2 regions of the Hafnia alvei genome follow, and region 1 is predicted to be linked to the other one. Evidence: riboswitches for the same ligand, from Rfam matches in the RefSeq annotation. Region 1 holds a riboswitch; the other holds the start of a gene.
What was found. Region 1 has a riboswitch for manganese ahead of AB3Y96_RS12925 (sodium:calcium antiporter). Riboswitches for the same ligand answer to the same signal wherever they lie in the genome.

Region 1 (9,185 bases):
TCAAAGCCGCAACTCATTTTCAGAGTTCAAAGGCAATCTGAGCAGATATATGCATTTGTTGGGAGATATCGGGCATCATTTTAGGATTATTCAAGCGAGTGGTTCAAAACAAAACGCGTTTACCTTCCCTAACAGAAAAGCAAAATGAGCTAATATGTAGAAAATCTGAGTGTAATAAATGGATTACCAAACCTGATTTCAACAGGTTTGCTCTCAATCGCGGGGCTGTTATGTAAAAAGGCTACTATAAAGTAGCCCTTATATTCATTTTATTTATTTGAAAACTTCAGCTACAGCTTCAAAGTTAGGACCATGCTCACGGGCGGCAATAATCACGTAGTATTTGCCACCCTTTTCATCTGCCAGTTTTGATAAACGTTTATGCAGATCGGAAGGAGAGCCAACTTCTCCGTTAGTCGCACCTACAGATACATTTCCAATATACTCATATTTAAAATGATGAGCTTCATCCTTGGAAATCAGGTCCGCCGCAGTGGCACTGAATGCCGTCATTGAGAAAGCGAGGGCGGTAGCTAAAATAACTTTTTTCATATAACACTCCATGCTCATTATGAATACCAACCGTAACATATAATCAACACACATGAATGATCCACATCAAATTATTCACATTTTATATACTTAACGTAATCCATAATGCACGCCGCAGCCCTGCTCAATTAACCCAAAACCCATACCACTTAATAAAATTTGATCTCGCGCCAAGCGCCGGAATAGAGTTATTCCTAGTGGGCCATTACCATCGGCAGGTCGCTAAAACGCGTGGTATATGCTGGAGATAACATGTTGCGCTTCATCTGCCAGCCTCTCTGTATTCCCTGCCCAGCAAACCATATTTTCCCGCGTCCTTTATTATTTATCTCATCGAGCACTTTCATTAGCGCTTCAGCATTGGGCTTAGGGCTAAACTCATCAAACAGATTTAGCTGCGAAATACCGTGATCGTAGAAATCGCCGAGCATAACGCCCCCCTTTTGATAGCGCTTGCCGGGCTTCCAAATGTTATCTAAGCAAAGTAATGCGTGTTTGATAATGTCTCGCGTATCATTCGTGGGAATTTCTAACCGCGTCGACGCCAAGTTGCTGTAATGCAATTCATACTCAGAAAATGGCGAGGTTTTAATAAAGCTACTCACGTGCTTGCAAAACTGACCTTCCCTTCGAAGTTTTTCTGCCGCCCTTTCGGCATAACTACAGATAGCCTCCTTCAGATCCTGATACTCAGTAATTCGCTCGCCGAAGCTACGACTACACACAATTTGCTGCTTTGTCGGCGCAACATCTTCAATGCTTAAACATGATTCACCACGTAACTCCCGCACGGTTCTTTCAAGGACAACGGTATAGTTACGGCGAATATAGGCCAGATCCATATCAGCCAGCTTCAGAGCCGTATCAATACCCGCATTTTTGAGCGACTTAGATAGTCGCCGGCCAACGCCCCACACCTCTTCAACGGGCATTAATGCCATCAGTTTGCGTTGCCTTAGCTTATGAGATAAATCGACAACGCCTGCGGTTTGCGGCCACTGCTTTGCCGCATGGTTGGCAAGCTTAGCCAACGTTTTCGTCGGAGCAATACCTATCCCCACGGCAAGGTGAGTACTCCGCTTGATTTGCTCACGGACTTCGTGCCCATACGCTTCTAGATTATGGCAATGACTGACGCCTCGCAGATCCAGAAACGCCTCATCAATGGAATACACTTCAACACGCGGTGCCATGGCCTCAAGCAGTAACATCACTCTCTGGCTCATATCGCCATAAAGCGAGTAATTACTGCTAAAAACGTGTACGCCATATTGTTCGAACAGCTTCCGCTGTTTGAAATAAGGCGCTCCCATGCTGACGCCGAGCTTTTTGGCCTCCGCAGAGCGAGCAATGACACAGCCGTCGTTGTTTGAAAGAACCACAATCGGCTTGCCATGCAAGTCTGGGCGAAACACCGCTTCGCAGCTGGCATAGAAACTATTCACATCAACAAGGGCAAACATTAACGCGCCTCATTGATCACAAACTTAACGACCCCGAATGTCTCAAGATCTTCCCCGTCATTGAATTCGATCGCTGGGTACTCAGGGTTTTCGGCAATTAGCATGATCCTCGGGCGGGTTACATAGCGCTTTACCGTGAACTCTCCCCCGAGGCACGCAATAATAATGTCGTTATGCTTAGGCCTAATACTCGAATCCACCAGCAGTAGTGAACCATCAAAGATCCCCGCGCCCGTCATTGACTCACCAGAAACGCGCACAAAATAGGTTGATGCCGGATGTGCAATGAGTAGCTCATTCAGATTAATAGGTTTATCGATGTAATCAGCCGCAGGGCTTGGAAAACCAGCAGGCACGCTGTCGGCATAAAGCGGTATTGATACTGAGAGCTTGCTTAAACAGGCAGGATAGAATTTCATCATGTTAAACCATTAACTGTATATTCATACAGTATAGTGCGTGATTCTAATGATGAACAGCCTCTACGTCCAAGATTGGCAGGTCTATGCGAGAAAGTTCTGATTTGGAAAGAATTATATTTTTTTCAGCTCAGTTCTTATTCTGAACCAGCTTGGCCCTGATAAAATGCGGCGAATCTACGCCCCAGAAATAACATGAGTTTTCCTCTGGAGTATTTAGCAGCGATTTTTTAGTAACGTAAATTGGTTTACTTAATATTGAAGTATGGATTGATAAATTTGCGAAAAGTAAACCGAGTTATTTTGGAAAATCGTAATATGTTACCAATAAAATTATTAGGATGGAAACCATCTAGCTATGAGATTTATTGCCAGGCTTATCACACATTTGGTGGGAGTGTATGCAACCATCCTTTAGTATTAAAAATACTGGAGGATAGAGACCCCAACCAAATTCAGTTTTTTCATAAAAAAGTGAATGGAAAAATCGTTGGTGCATTATTCACTGATAAACGTGGGGAGATTATTCATCCATACAAGAAAATCCCCGTTATATTTGAGAACATTATTCTACCCGTTTCACCAGAACTGGGACGTTGTTATCTGCCTGCAAAATCGAAAGAGCTCTCAATAAAGCATAAAAAACAGTTCATTAACTTCACCTATGGCGTGTTAAACCGTCGATCAATATGTCTTGTTAAAGATTCATTTTCTAAGAAAACGAATAAGAAAAGACAATCTGAGATGAACAAGTTTCTCAACAACGGCGGAGAAGTGGTTCCCGTTTCCGCCTTTAGCAGCGAGCAGCTCAGCACAATTTACCTTAAATTATCTGGTATGCGTTGGGGGAGTCAGCATCATCACAGTGATATCAAAGAGCTGGCCGACTTTATAGAATCAATCCGACCAATGATTTTTGGCAACGTCTTGTTCTATAAGGGTGAAGCCTGTGCTTACGACTTAATTTATCAAGCAGAGTGCAATAATTGGATCTATTTTGACGATCATAATGGCGGGATTAACACCGATATAAAAGATTTTAGCGTAGGAAGCCTTTTACTCTTCGCTAATATCAATACTGCCCATAGCCTTTGCCAACAGAAAAATAAGGAATTTATTTTTAGTATTGGCAGATCAAACGATAAGTGGGCCTATAAAGGACTATGGTCAAATGAAATAAAATTAGGGAAGTCTATTTTTTAAACTCACAGGTACTATGCAAGTTTAATGTTAGAACTTATATAAACATGTTAACGCCGAAGTTATAAATACACTCCGGCGTCATCGTCATATAATGCAGGTCATATAGTGCGGATAGCGCGTCAATGTTTATCGCTACGCAAAACAGCCGAATATCAACAGCACAAACAGCCCATATCCTCCACTGACAATAACTAATGCACGCCCATCCACGCTGCCACGACGAAAAATCTGCCAGAGATAGACAATGGCTAGCACGGTAGCAATGCCTGCGACCAGCAGCGGACCATCAAATAACCATGGTGTGAAAAATAGGCCTAGCGCGCTGGGAATGGTAGCTTGAATCATCATCGCGCCTGAAATATTCGCCAGAGCTAAACGCTCTTTACCCTGACGCACCCAAATTAACGCGTTCATTATTTCAGGTAGTTCAGTCGCCACCGGACTCAAAAATAAAGCCACTAAGTGTGGAGGCCAATGCATAAGGGTTCCAATATCCTCAAGTTGGCGGATGAAAATATGCGAGGCTATCGCAATAACGGCAAGCGATAAAACAATTTGCGGAACAATCCAACCCAGAGACGGCTCAATCGCTGAGGGGCGAATTTTGAGCGGTTCAATCATTTCTTCTTCGGGGGCAGTATCGCTATTTCGAATTTCCCGCCAAACATAGAGCGCATAGGCCACCAGAAATAAAACGCCCAGCCATGGCTTCAAAGTAAAAGCAACCAAGCCTAACGTCACTTTAACGATAAATACGGCAAGAAATGCGCCCTGATCATGGCTCATGCGCGCATAGTCGGCGCGTATCTGAGTGCTTTTTCGATTGGAACGGCGATGGTGCCAAATCAATGCTAATCCAACCACGGCATAGGCCAGAGTCGCCAACACGAGCGGCCCTCCCATTGCGGCCCCCACGCCAATATTTTTTTGCTCTGGCGTACCGCCGAAAACCACGGCCATAAAGGTCACGGTACTTTCAGGCAGCGCAGTACCAAAAGCAGCAAGCACAGAACCGACGGCTGTAGCGCCAATATTTAGCCGCCGCCCAAACCATTCGATTCCATTAACAAAACACTCACAGGCTAAATAAATAGCGATCGCAGAAAGGAAAAAGAGGGTGATTGTTTGATACATGATAGTCATGTGGCCGGGCGAGTCGGATCCCAATGGTGCAACAACACGACTCGCCCGGCAGGGAAAGTGTATTGCGACCAAAAGTCTCGCCTGGCTATGCTTTCGCAATGGCTGACCACGCCATGAGGAAATAAACCTCAAGTTTGTTGACGTGGACTCCTTAGCAGTACTCCCAGTACGGCTGAAGGATGGCTACTCCCCAATGATAGTGCCGCGCATGCTACCAGAACTAAGCCCACGAGTCTCGGGCGTTCAAACGCAGCCATCATTTTGTTTTTATTCTGTTTAGGTTCGAAGAGACAGAGAAACCGTTGCCGCTATTGCATATGAGATATTCTCGCTACGACTGCAATGTGGGCCGATTGACATCAAACCCACCGATTTTTCGACCCCACGTCAGAATGGCTACTGATCTTTATCTGTTTTAGAGTGAAATGAAAGACGAGTCTTGAAATAGGCTTTAACGCTCTCCCCCATCGCGTGAATTTTGGCGTCAATATCCTGACATAAAAACTCATCGCTGTTCATTGCCCTAACTCTCTGTAACGCGAACTCGTCTATCTCTTCTTTTTGCTGTTCGGTTAACTCATTAATATTCTGTTGTTTCATTGGGAGTAAGACCTCTTATTGAGTCGTTGAAATAGGCTTGGTGAGCACGGCCCTTTGCGTATGGCTCGTTAACATTGAGCAGGACGCTACTGCTTAATTATAAGAGTAATTTCCATATCATTTATAAATACACACTACACAGGTGTTGCGCCGATCATTGATAGCGTCGCTGTTGCAGTCCGTCAGTGGCTGAAAACGGGCTTAATAACCACCAGCAAACTTAAACAATGCAGCGATCGGCCACGACAATCTGGCATCACATCAAAAACTACAGGTATAATCTCACCATTATCCCCTGAATTTAGATACGAACATGACAAAACTCACGTTACAAGAACAGATGCTTAAAGCCGGACTCGTCAGCAGCAAAAAAATGGCCAAAGTACAAAGAACGGCTAAAAAATCGCGCGTTCAGGCTCGCGAGGCGAGAGAGGCCGTAGAAGAAAATAAGAAAGCACAGCTTGAGCGCGATAAACAGCTGAGCGAGCAACAAAAACAAGCCGCTCTATCGAAAGAATACAAAGCCCAAGTGAAGCAGCTTATTGAAATGAATAGAATTGACATTTCAAAAGGCGACATTGGCTTTAACTTCACTGATAATAATTTAATTAAGAAACTCTTTGTTGATAAGTTGACTCAATCACAGCTGATTAGCGGTCGCCTCGCGATTGCTCGTTTAGTGATAGATGGCAATAGTGACGCTGAGTACGCAATTATTCCTGCCAGCGTAGCCGATAAAATTGCGCAGCGTGATGCAGACAGTATCGTATTGAATAGCTCGCTGAGCCAGGAAGAGCAAGATGAAGAAGATCCTTATGCCGATTTTAAAGTGCCCGATGACTTGATGTGGTAATGGATGTTTCTATTAGAAAATCCCCTTGGGATTTTCATTACGAATTTATGTTCAACCAGATCATGTAAAGACGTAGGCTACGCAGGCATTGTGCTTTACACTGCGCGCTGCAAAAACTGAGTAGATAAACAATTTAAGTAGGCGGTAATGGCGATGAATGGAACGATCACAACGTGGTTTGAAGATAAAGGTTTTGGGTTTATCAAAGATGAAAACGGTGATAACCGTTATTTTCATGTGATTAAGGTCGCCAACCCTGAGCTGATTAAAAAAGATGCAGCGGTGACATTCGAACCCACCACAAATAACAAGGGCCTGTCGGCTTTTTCTGTGAAGGTTATTCCGGACAGCAAATACATCTACATCGCAGGCGAACGTATTAAGCTGACGTCGATCAAGTCTTACCTTGTTTACAGCGAAGAAGTACCCGCCGATACCGGTATTGATAAAGAAAATACCGTGCTGTCTGTAGGCATATTGATGAACAGCATCAGACCGAAAGCATCGACTCAATCAGATGAAATGCGCTCGCTAAAAAAGCTGGCGATCACAACATTCCAAGGAACAACGCTGATCTTCACTGAAGATGAGATAGACATAGATGCCACGGTGAAACTGCTCAAGGTCTAAGTAATTCCAATACTGGATACTTGGCCTATTCAAAAATAGAGTTTCAGCCCGTAAAAGAGGCCACCTAAGGTGGCCTTTTCAATTTATCAACGCCACCAAAAAAACCTTAGTTTTGCGTTTCGATCTGTGACCAGCCCTTACTGTACATGCAATCATTAATCAGCACTTTTCGCTTTGACTCATTTGCATCAGAAACTGAATAGCTCGTATCAGACGTTTTATTTTTCTTATCTTTGGTCGTATAAGTCGAGCTAACAACATTATCAGGAGGTAGGTCTCTTAGGGCCTGAGCTTCACATTTTGTTTCAGCGATGGAAGCATCGTTCGCATTAGAGCCCGGTTTTACCCATTGATAGCTGCTACATCCAGAAAGAAGCAGCACCGCTGAAAGAGTAATAAATTTACGCATTATTAATCACTTATAATCAAAGCTTAGCGAATATCAATATCTAAGAGAATTATTTATAGGATTCAACCCCATAGAGTCCCCTTCCTTTATTCACAGATATTCACTCAAAAGATAAATCCGCTGTTACCAGCTGGGATAGTGGCTTGTTGCCGCATAGTGCGCCAACTTAAGTTGTTCATGGCAACCACCCTTTTCCATAAGCTGGGTTAAAACATGCAACCTTCACAGAGTAGCCGAATGAAATATCATAAACAATAACCTCTCGTTATTTGTTTAATCTCTATTAATCGCAAAACTGATTGAAAACGGATTAATTGCTGAACTCAGAGCTCAATGCGGAGGTTAATCAACTCTATTCGTCAGTGATTGGAATGGCTATTGACCGACGAATAGAGAAATGTGCTTCATATAGGCGGCTGATAAGATCAAACAACGATATCGCTAGTAGAATAGCCTCAACAAGAACTACTCATTGCCCCATCGATTTAGGAACTCCGCAATATCATCGATTCGTTGTTGGTTAATTCCGGCCTCAACGGCCATCGCTTTCTGCGTATCCTCACTGACCTCTTCGTTATTCATTAAACGGGTAATCAGTAGCTGGAAATAATGCGCCAAAGCGTCACGCTCCGACTCGCTCACTGGCTCTGCCGATTCCGTCGAATACTCATCCAGAATGTCATAGTATTTCAGGGATACTTCATTATTCATCGTTCATCTCCACGTTTTAGTCTAAGTCAGTTGCGGTCTGCATTGGCTGGTTTTAATAATATCATTCTTACTCCGTTTTCTGGCATTCATGTCGCATTCACCACGCGATAACTCCTCAGTACGTTAAAGGTTGCTGATGGATTCACTGGGTAGATTTGCGTTTTCAATGTACCTTTTCACGCCAATGAGCCATCAATGGGAACGGCAGGAGTTACTGTTATCTCAGGCTATCAAAGGTGTTTCGCAGCAGTTTGCGATGGCCCCATCGTTACATTAACTCTGGGCGGTATTCCACGACTGACTGAAGTTGGCATAGTTGGCATAGTTGGCATAGTTGGCATAGTTGGCATAGTTGGCATAGTTGGCATAGTTGGCATCTGGCGTATTCAATCTAACGCGTAATCTCGGTGTTCTCAATTAAACCGAGCGTTGGCAGATATGAAAGCCCTATAACCATTATGTTATTAAGGATTTGTTAAGATTTAGTTTATAAACTTTATATTCATAGTTTCAAAGGGCATAACAATGACAAAATTCTCTACGCTACAAATACAACTCCACTGGCTCACGCTCGTCTTAATTGCTGTTACCTATGCAGCGATGGAGCTACGTGGCTGGTTCCCCAAGGACTCAAGTGCGTATCTTGCCATGAGAGCAACACATTACAATGCGGGTGTATTTGTATGGCTGCTGATGTTCTTTCGTTTGGGGCTAAAGCATAAATACAAAGATCCGAATATTGTTCCACCGCCGCCATGTTGGCAAATGTACGCAGCTAAGCTCATGCATATTGCCCTCTATGCAACCTTCCTTGCTTTACCCGTGCTCGGCATTGCCTTAATGGCCTATGGTGGCAAATCATGGAGCTTGCTAGGTTTTACTATTTCTCCTTTTGTGGCAGCTGATGGCGGAGTAAAAACAACAATAAAAGATATCCACGAAACACTCGCCAATGCGGGCTATTTCTTAATAGCATTTCATGCCGCTGCGGCGTTATTTCACCACTACATACAAAAAGACAATACGCTCTTGAGGATGATGCCGGATAAAAAGGCTCGGTGAGTCAATATAAGAACGAGAATGAGTGGCACAGCGCCTTAATCCACTGCCGTGCCCTTTCCAGCTGTTTCTGCATCGTGGTTACTCCCGCTAGGCGGGTTTTATCACCGCGGTATCACTGCCATCTCTCTAGCGACAAACGT
Region 2 (9,185 bases), 120 kb from region 1:
TTGTTTGCTTTTGCTATTTCGATGGGCGGACGCTACAGCCAAGAGCTAGATACCGTACGCACCGCACAGCATAAAGCCGCGCTTTCTGCCGTTCAACAAATCGACCGCCTGCTTAACTCAGCCAATGAAATTTCAACCACCCACAACGAACTGGTTAACAGCAGTTGTCCTCAGGCTCAGCCACGTTTGCTGAATATGTCAGTGCAGTTGCAGACCGTACGAGCGATTTTGTTGGTAAAAAACGACGTTATTTTTTGCTCTAGTCTGTTCGGCCATCGCGATTATCAGCTTGATGTGATGTTTCCTACCTTTGCCAAACCCGGGCATAACCTGATGTTGAAAGCGGCATTATTGGTTAAACGCGGGAGCCCTACGCTGCTCTTCTGGGTACCGACTCGTACGGATCCTCACAGCGGTATGATCCACGTCTTTCATATCGCCATGCTGTCGAGCTTTATTCTCGAGCCGCAAAAGCCCTATGTGAACTACATGGCCCTCAACGTTGAAGGACAAACGTTGATTTATGGGCAAGAGATGATTCGGCAAACGCGAGATATTACGGATAAACCCAGCGTCGCGCTTAATTCTAGCCAATATGCTTATTCCGTGGGCGTCTTTTCCGATCCTGATTGGCAGCTCGCGCTACGCTCTCTTCCTCAGCATATTCCGCTCTCGCTGCTGGTCTTTTTACTGGCTGGCATTATCGTCTTTATGGTTTCGGCTAATAGGATGAATTTGGCCTATCACATCTCTTCGGCGATCCAGCGCAAGCAATTCCAGCTATTTTGCCAGCCGATTATTCAAAGCCAGAGCGGAGAATGTGACGGCGTTGAGATCCTGCTACGTTGGCATGATGAGCGCCAAGGTTGGATCTCTCCGGATATTTTTATTCCTCTGGCCGAGCAGCATGGTTTGGTCCAATCGCTTACGCGCCACCTTCTGTATACGCTAGAACAAAATCGGCACCTGTTCCCACAATCGCCTGATTTTTATATCAGTATTAATATTGCCGCCGAGCATTTTGCTCAGGGGCAACTTGCACGCGATCTGCATAATCTGTGGTATCAATTTAATCCTGAGACCAAGCTCATGCTAGAACTCACTGAGCGCACAGAATTGCAGACAGCAGATTATGCACAGCTCGCTGAACTGCGCGCGATGGGGGCATCTTTAGCACTGGATGATTTCGGCACCGGGCATAGCTCACTGAGTTACTTGCAAAATCTGCATCCTGACGTGCTGAAAATTGATAAGACGTTCTGTGCAACCATCGGTACAGATGCCATCAATGCCAAAGTGCTCGGCAGTATTGTTGCGTTGGGTAAAGAGCTCAAATTGAAGCTCATCGTTGAAGGGGTTGAGACTCGCCAGCAGGCTGATTATCTGCGCCAATTAGGCGTTTGTGCGATGCAGGGGTTTTACTTTGCACGTCCGATGCCTATTGCAGAGTTTCCGCATTGGCTAGCTCAGCAATATGCCAAACACAAAAAAAGTGGTGATTGAGCCATTAAATTTCCCTCCCCATAGGGAGGGAAATATTAGCCGTTGTTATTAACTGCGGCTATTAACGTTTGTTATTCGTCCTCATGCTCATCATGCGTTTCAATACGCTCAATGTGGATCAGCTCAATGCGATAATCTTTAACTTCCATGACTTGGAAACGTAGACCGTGCAGCTCTAATTTTTCACCGGCCTGCGGCATCTGATCAAAATGAGCCAACAGCAAACCGGCCACTGATGCGCAATCAGAAGAAGACTCGCTGACCAAGCCATCCCAGCCTAGCATTTGCTCCAAGGTATGCAGGTCAGTACCGCCTTTGACTAACCAGCCATTTTCCTGTTTGATGACATCCAGCGTTTCATCTTCATCAGGGAATTCGCCTGCAATTGCTTCTAATACGTCCAGCGGCGTCACCAAGCCTTGAACCATGCCAAACTCGTCGCTTACGATGACCAAACGCCCTTTTGCCTGGCGTAATACATCTAGCACGTTAATCACATCTAAACTTTCTAGCACCACGATTGGCGCACTTTTCGCGGCATAGTCAGCCACAGAGATCCCTTCATCCAAAGCCACCAGCAAATCTTTGGCTCGGACAATGCCAATCAACTGGTCTAATTCACCGTCGCAAACAGGGAATAGACTATGGGGTGTTTCCAGCAGTTGGCGGCGAATTTCCTGCGGCGTGCGTTGGCAATCCACCCAGGTAATCTCATTACGCGGCGTCATGATGGTACGTAAAGATCGCGATGCCAGCGTCAAAACGCCGCTGATCATATAGCGTTCTTCAGCAGCAAAGGTCTCTTCCTCTTTGGCCGCTACCACCTCTTCGCTACGGTGACCATTCTGTTTATCTTTCTTACCGCCCATCATACTGATGATGGCCTCAGCAGTACGCTGACGCATAGGCAGGCGGCGCTCGTGTTTGATATGGTTACGACGCGCAATCTGGTTAAACATCTCGATAAGAATTGAGAAGCCAATCGCGGCATACAGATAACCTTTTGGAATATGCAGGCCGAAACCTTCTGCCAACAAACTCAAACCAATCATCAGCAGGAAGCTTAAACACAGCACCACGACGGTTGGATGTTCGTTAACAAAGTTGGTCAGCGGCTTAGAGGCCAGCAGCATAATCACCATCGCAATGACAACCGCACTCATCATCACCGGCAAGCTATCTACCATGCCGACTGCCGTGATCACGGCATCAAGCGAAAACACGGCGTCAAGAATGACAATCTGCACCACCACCGACCAGAAACTGGCATATCCTCGGTTGTTCACCTCATGGGTATGTCCTTCCAGCCGTTCATGTAACTCCATGGTGGCTTTAAACAGGAGGAACAGCCCCCCGACGAGCAAGATTAAATCTCGCCCTGAGAAGCTAAAATCGCCTACGCTAAATAACGGACGCGTTAGCGTCACCATCCATGAGATAACGGACAACAGCCCCAGTCGCATCAGCAGCGCTAGAGAAAGGCCAATAATACGCGCCTTATCTCGCTGCTTCGGCGGTAGCTTGTCTGCCAAGATCGCAATGAAGACTAAATTGTCTATGCCCAGAACAATTTCGAGAACCACCAGCGTGAGTAAACCCACCCAAATTGACGGATCGAGTAAAAATTCCATGTTTTATTCCGCGTTAATGTGAAAAGAGAATTGTTGAACGGCAACAGGATCTTGCTGTGCACGACGTTTCAGCCCGTTCGAATATCGGCTAAAACTAAGATTTGATTTCCAACGACCTGCGATATAACGCAAAGCATTAAGAAAGCATGCATTCAGCAAAGACAAGCCACGGAACAAAACATCACCGGGCATAAAGAATAGTGTAGAGAATAGCGAAGAAATTAAAGGGCGTCGGGGACGGTCCATACGGTGGGTTTAACCCAATACTCCTGACAATGATAAGTAACTTTATGCTAGCAAGAAATAAAGCTATCCAAAAGGGCATCAGCGCACACATTTTGTCATTTTTTGTCAATAGTCTGTTACTCATATTGCGCATAAATCCAGCATCTAAATATTTCTTATAATTTACATGTGCTAATAGCAGATGGTCGTCACATAAATTATTTTTTTACTGACTAAAATAAATCTCGCTGAAGAAGATTTGGGATTTTTCGCCTGAATCGATTCATGAAGCTAACTGATTGATACTTAAGATACTTAGCATTCATCAGTGAGATCCAAGAATTATTTGGCGAGCAGTTACTCCACAAGGACGTATCTACAAACGGTTTTTTGACTTAATTCCATGCTGAGAAAGTGAGTTATTTCACACCGTAAAAGCATGCTAGCAAGTAGAGAGGAGGTAGCGAGTGAGTATTGCTATTATCATCGGCACTCACGGGGCAGCGGCTGAGCAATTGCTCAAAACCGCAGAAATGCTGCTAGGCGAACAAAGCAACGTTGCCTACATTGATTTCGTTCCCGGTGAAAATGCTGAAACGTTAATTGAAAAGTACAACGAGAGATTGACCCACTTAGATACCAATAAGGGCGTCATCTTCTTGGTTGATACTTGGGGTGGAAGTCCTTTCAATGCGGCAAGCCGTATTGTCACGGACAAAGAGCACTATGAAGTGATTACCGGCGTCAACGTTCCAATGCTGGTAGAAACGTTCATGGCTCGCGACGATGACCCTAGCTTTGACGAGTTGGTTGCATTAGCGCTGGAAACAGGCCGTGAAGGCGTCCGAGCACTGCGCGCAAAAGAACCTGAAGTTGCCAAACCACAGCCAAAACCGGCTGCGCCAAAAGCACCTCAGGCTCCGATGAGCCCAGAAGACCACATGAAGATCGGTTTAGCACGTATCGATGACCGCTTGATTCATGGTCAGGTTGCTACTCGCTGGACAAAAGAAACTAACGTGAGCCGCATCATCGTTGTGAGTGATGAAGTTGCTGCTGACCACGTTCGCTCCACCCTGCTTAAACAGGTTGCTCCTCCAGGCGTTACCGCTCACGTGGTTGACGTCGAAAAAATGATCCGTGTTTATAACAACCCAGCTTACGGTCGTGACCGCGTCATGCTGCTTTTCACTAACCCAACCGACGTGGTTCGTTTAGTCGAAAACGGTGTGAATATCACCACTGTAAACATCGGTGGTATGGCGTTCCGTCAGGGCAAAACTCAGATCACCAACGCAGTATCCGTAGACGAGAAAGACATCGAAGCATTCAAAAAACTGGATGCACGCGGCATTGAATTGGAAGTCCGTAAGGTCTCCAGCGATAGTCGTCTGAAGATGATGGAATTAATCAATAAAATGAACTAACGCTGAATCGCGCACTTGCCGGTTCGTGTTTTTAAACTCAGCTCTTTGGTTAGAGGAGAAGTGCAATGGAGATTACAACTCTTCAGATTGTACTGATATTTATTGTTGCGTGTATTGCAGGGATGGGTTCCATCCTTGATGAATTCCAGTTTCACCGTCCGCTGGTGGCTTGTACCCTGATCGGTATCGTTCTGGGTGACATGAAAACCGGTATCATTATCGGTGGTACTCTGGAAATGATCGCTTTGGGTTGGATGAACATCGGTGCGGCTGTTGCACCTGATGCGGCACTGGCCTCCATTATTTCCACCATTCTGGTTATCGCCGGTGGGCAAAGCGTTGGTGCTGGTATCGCACTGGCCATTCCATTGGCAGCAGCAGGTCAGGTTCTGACCATCATCGTTCGTACTATCACCGTGGGCTTCCAGCACGCGGCTGACGGCGCGGCCGAGCGTGGCGACCTGCGTGCGATTAGCGTTCTGCACTGCTCTGCATTAATCCTGCAAGCAATGCGTATCGCAATCCCTGCGGTTGTTGTTGCAATTTCTGTAGGTACTGATGCTGTTCACACCATGCTGAATGCAATCCCTGAAGTCGTGACCACTGGTCTGGCTATCGCGGGTGGTATGATCGTCGTAGTTGGTTATGCGATGGTTATCAACATGATGCGTGCTGGCTACCTGATGCCTTTCTTCTATTTAGGTTTCGTTACCGCTGCGTTCACTAACTTCAACTTGGTTGCGTTGGGTGTTCTGGGTCTGATGATGGCTATTCTGTATATCCAACTCAGCCCTAAATACAACAAATCTCAGGTTGTACAAGTTGCCGCCGGCGATAACGGCCTTGATAACGAATTAGACTAGGAAAGGGTGAGAGAAATGGTTGATACAACATCATCAGTTGCAACTCCAAAAACTGAAACGAAACTCACCGCAGGCGACCTGCGCAGCGTATTCCTGCGCTCTAACCTGTTTCAAGGTTCATGGAACTTTGAACGTATGCAAGCATTGGGTTTCTGTTTCTCCATGGTGCCGGTTATCCGTCGCCTGTATCCAGAGAACACAGATGAACGCAGGCAGGCAATCAAGCGTCATTTAGAATTCTTCAACACACACCCATACGTTGCGGCCCCTATTTTGGGTGTTACAGCGGCGATGGAAGAACAGCGTGCGAACGGTGCTCCGATCGACGATGGTGCCATTAACGGTATCAAAGTGGGTCTGATGGGACCGTTAGCCGGTGTGGGTGACCCAATCTTCTGGGGTACCGTACGTCCTGTATTTGCAGCGTTAGGTGCAGGTATTGCGATGACCGGTAGCCTGTTGGGCCCTATCCTGTTCTTCGTTCTGTTCAACCTGGTTCGCCTGCTGGTTCGTTACTATGGCGTAGCTTACGGTTATAAGAAAGGTGTTGATATCGTTAGCGATATGGGCGGTGGCTTCCTACAGAAACTGACGGAGGGGGCATCGATCCTAGGTCTGTTTGTTATGGGGGCCTTGGTTAACAAGTGGACGCATGTCAACATTCCACTTGTGGTATCCCGTATCACTGACCAAACCGGTCACACCACGGTAACCACGGTTCAGACCATTCTGGACCAGTTGATGCCTGGCCTGATCCCACTGCTGCTGACCTTCGGCTGTATGTGGCTGCTGCGTAAGAAAGTCAACGCACTGTGGATCATTATCGGCTTCTTCTTCATTGGTATCTTCGGCTACTGGATCGGTCTGCTCGGTCTGTAATCGTATGAATAGCCGGATAGGGTTCGCCCTATCCGGCTTTTTTATTTTGTGTTTGGAGTATTCATGTCTTTAACTGATATCGCACTGCTGGCTTTTATCCTGCTGTTTATTCTTTACGCCGTCTATGATGAAATCATCATGCCAAGGCGTAATGGAAAAACACGCTTACAGGTTAATTTAAAACGTCGTAATAAAGCCGACAGTGGAATATTTGTTGGATTGTTAGCCATTCTTGCGTACCAAAATATTACTAATAATGGTTCTCATTTCACAACATGGTTACTCTTTACTCTGGCAATTATCGCTATCTATGTTTTTTATATTCGCTGGCCAAAAATATTATTTAAAGAAACCGGTTTTTATTACGGTAATGTTTTTATTTTATACAGCCGAATCAAAAATATGAATATGTCAGAAGATGGCTATCTGGTTATTGATTTAGAGAAACGCAGGTTACTGATTCAAGTCGCTAAAATGGACGATTTAGACTTAATCTTAAAGTTTTTCGTTGAGCAGAAATAACCAATACGCCCTGCTGTTAATGAGATTCAGTACATTACTCCTGCTATTTGTACTGGATCTTTACTCTCCTAAAACGTTATTACTTGTCCGACACACCCCAGTTAATAATAATTATCATTAACATTGATTTCCCCTGCAAAATATGCCGTTGTTATTATCTAAAGAAATAGAGTATGATCGCCTCCGTCAATTTGGGGAGTAGCCGGCGTTCTAGCTGATTAATATTCAGTTTTTGAGCGCGCTCGTGTCAACATACTCGTTCCTAGCATGGAACGTGGTGCGAGCAGCCCGCTTGCTGATCATCAGCATTCAAGCGTGGACAGGCGAGACCATAGACACGTAGCTCCGTCGTATGGTTGGGGGTGGGCTGCGTGTATATGGAACACCCGGCCGAGTATTTTTCATGAATTTATCCGCAACAGTTATCCTCGCTTTCGGCATGTCTATGGACGCTTTCGCTGCGTCAATTGGTAAAGGTGCCGCGCTGCACAAACCTCGTTTCCGTGAAGCATTCCGTACTGGTCTTATTTTTGGTGCCGTAGAAGCGATTACCCCGCTCATTGGTTGGGGAATTGGTCTACTGGCCAGCAAGTTCATTATGGAATGGGATCACTGGGTCGCCTTTGCCCTGCTCTTCATGCTCGGGAGTCGTATGGTTTATGAGGGCTGGAAAGGCAACCATGATGAAAATGCTGAACCAGTGCGCCGTCACGGATTCTGGCTGCTCGTCACCACGGCAATTGCAACCAGCTTAGATGCAATGGCCATCGGCGTCGGGTTAGCCTTCCTACAGGTCAATATCCTCCACACCGCGATGGCGATTGGTTTAGCCACGATGATTATGGCGACGTTGGGCATGATGATTGGTCGATTTATTGGCCCGCTGTTAGGCAAGCGCGCAGAGATTTTGGGAGGCGTGGTACTTATCGGTATTGGCTTCTCGATTTTATATGAGCATATCGGTCCTTTCTTCTAAGAACTGACGGTATAAAAATGCCCGCGTAATGCGGGCATTTTTATGTCACTCGAACGCTCAATCACGGCGATACACACGAATAGCAAAATCTGTTTCGCACTCAAATTCAGCGCTACTTTTCAATGTTTCTGCTACATCAGGCGTCGCTCGCCACGCGAAAGGCGTCATTTGCAACAAATTAGCGGCCTGCTCTCCTGGCAGCATCAGGGTGTAGGCCAGCTGTTGCTCATCAATAAGCGTGAAACCCTCAAACGTTTCAGTCTTCTCCGCATGCAGCTGTACAGAGTCATAAACTTGCGCCTTCAGTTGGTAGAGATGGCGCGGAGCCGGTGACACTGTCACAAGAATACCCTGTTGAGCAACAACACGAGCCAGCTCTTCCGCCTTGCAAGGTGCATAGATGCGAATAACAGCATCCATCGAGGCATCGGCGTAAGGCAGACGATGACTTGAAGCAACACAGAAAGAGACCGTCGGGTAACGTTTAGCCGCATAGCGAATAGCAACCTTGGCAATATCTAAGCCAAAAACCGCAATATCCCGCTCTCTAAACTGTTTTGCCACTTCAGAGGTGTAATATCCCTCGCCGCAGCCAATATCGAGAATACGACGGGTTTGAGGCGCTATATGCGTCTGAATCGCATGGCAAACGGCTTCACGCAGCGGCTGATAGTAGTTTTGATCCAAAAATGCACGCCGCGCCTGCATCATTTCAGTACTATCCCCCGGCTGCTTGGAGTGTTTGTGCTGAACAGGCATCAGATTTACGTATCCCTCTTTTGCACAATCAAACTGGTGATTATTGGCGCAACGCCACTGATGATCGTTTTTTTCCAGCGGTTGCTGACAAAGAGGACACTGATAAGGCATTAGATTTCCCGCATACTGACGTTAAAGCCCAACAGTCTAAATAACGCCAGCCAGCGATGCAACTGACGAAGCACCTCAAACTAACAGCAAAATACCTTACGGCCCCCTTTTCTAAAGCGCCAATAATCCCTAAGCTGAAGCCCTCAGTTTGATAAACGTCGAATAGGACAGCGTATGGCAATCCCCGGTTGGCGCAACATCCCAAATATTCGTTATGGATTCGGTCACAAGACAGCGTTAATGCCGACAGTTTTAAGCCCCTATCGGGAGACGATGCCTGAGAAAAAGC

Region 2: it holds a riboswitch for manganese, as region 1 does, so the genes downstream of both, mntP (manganese efflux pump MntP) here and AB3Y96_RS12925 (sodium:calcium antiporter) in region 1, are expected to answer to the same signal.

Annotation. Positions count from the first base shown of each region.
Region 1 covers NZ_OZ061315.1:2,688,258-2,697,442, forward strand. Annotated here, with positions in the region: gene AB3Y96_RS12905 (DUF1471 domain-containing protein) at 274-552, opposite strand; gene umuC (translesion error-prone DNA polymerase V subunit UmuC) at 747-2,015, opposite strand; gene umuD (translesion error-prone DNA polymerase V autoproteolytic subunit) at 2,015-2,434, opposite strand; gene AB3Y96_RS12920 (GNAT family N-acetyltransferase) at 2,738-3,637, shown strand; gene AB3Y96_RS12925 (sodium:calcium antiporter) at 3,770-4,771, opposite strand; yybP-ykoY riboswitch at 4,864-4,991, opposite strand; gene AB3Y96_RS12930 (hypothetical protein) at 5,177-5,380, opposite strand; gene AB3Y96_RS12935 (DUF2058 domain-containing protein) at 5,694-6,233, shown strand; gene AB3Y96_RS12940 (cold-shock protein) at 6,381-6,863, shown strand; gene AB3Y96_RS12945 (hypothetical protein) at 6,970-7,272, opposite strand; gene AB3Y96_RS12950 (YmjA family protein) at 7,738-7,983, opposite strand; partial or broken gene AB3Y96_RS12955 (MFS transporter) at 8,114-8,280, shown strand; gene AB3Y96_RS12960 (cytochrome b) at 8,509-9,045, shown strand.
Region 2 covers NZ_OZ061315.1:2,563,784-2,572,968, forward strand. Annotated here, with positions in the region: gene AB3Y96_RS12275 (EAL domain-containing protein) at 1-1,503, shown strand, start outside; gene AB3Y96_RS12280 (TerC family protein) at 1,575-3,134, opposite strand; gene manX (PTS mannose transporter subunit IIAB) at 3,827-4,786, shown strand; gene AB3Y96_RS12290 (PTS mannose/fructose/sorbose transporter subunit IIC) at 4,852-5,649, shown strand; gene AB3Y96_RS12295 (PTS mannose transporter subunit IID) at 5,665-6,528, shown strand; gene AB3Y96_RS12300 (DUF986 family protein) at 6,592-7,050, shown strand; yybP-ykoY riboswitch at 7,230-7,445, shown strand; gene mntP (manganese efflux pump MntP) at 7,454-8,026, shown strand; gene rlmA (23S rRNA (guanine(745)-N(1))-methyltransferase) at 8,084-8,896, opposite strand; gene pgeF (peptidoglycan editing factor PgeF) at 9,071-9,185, shown strand, end outside.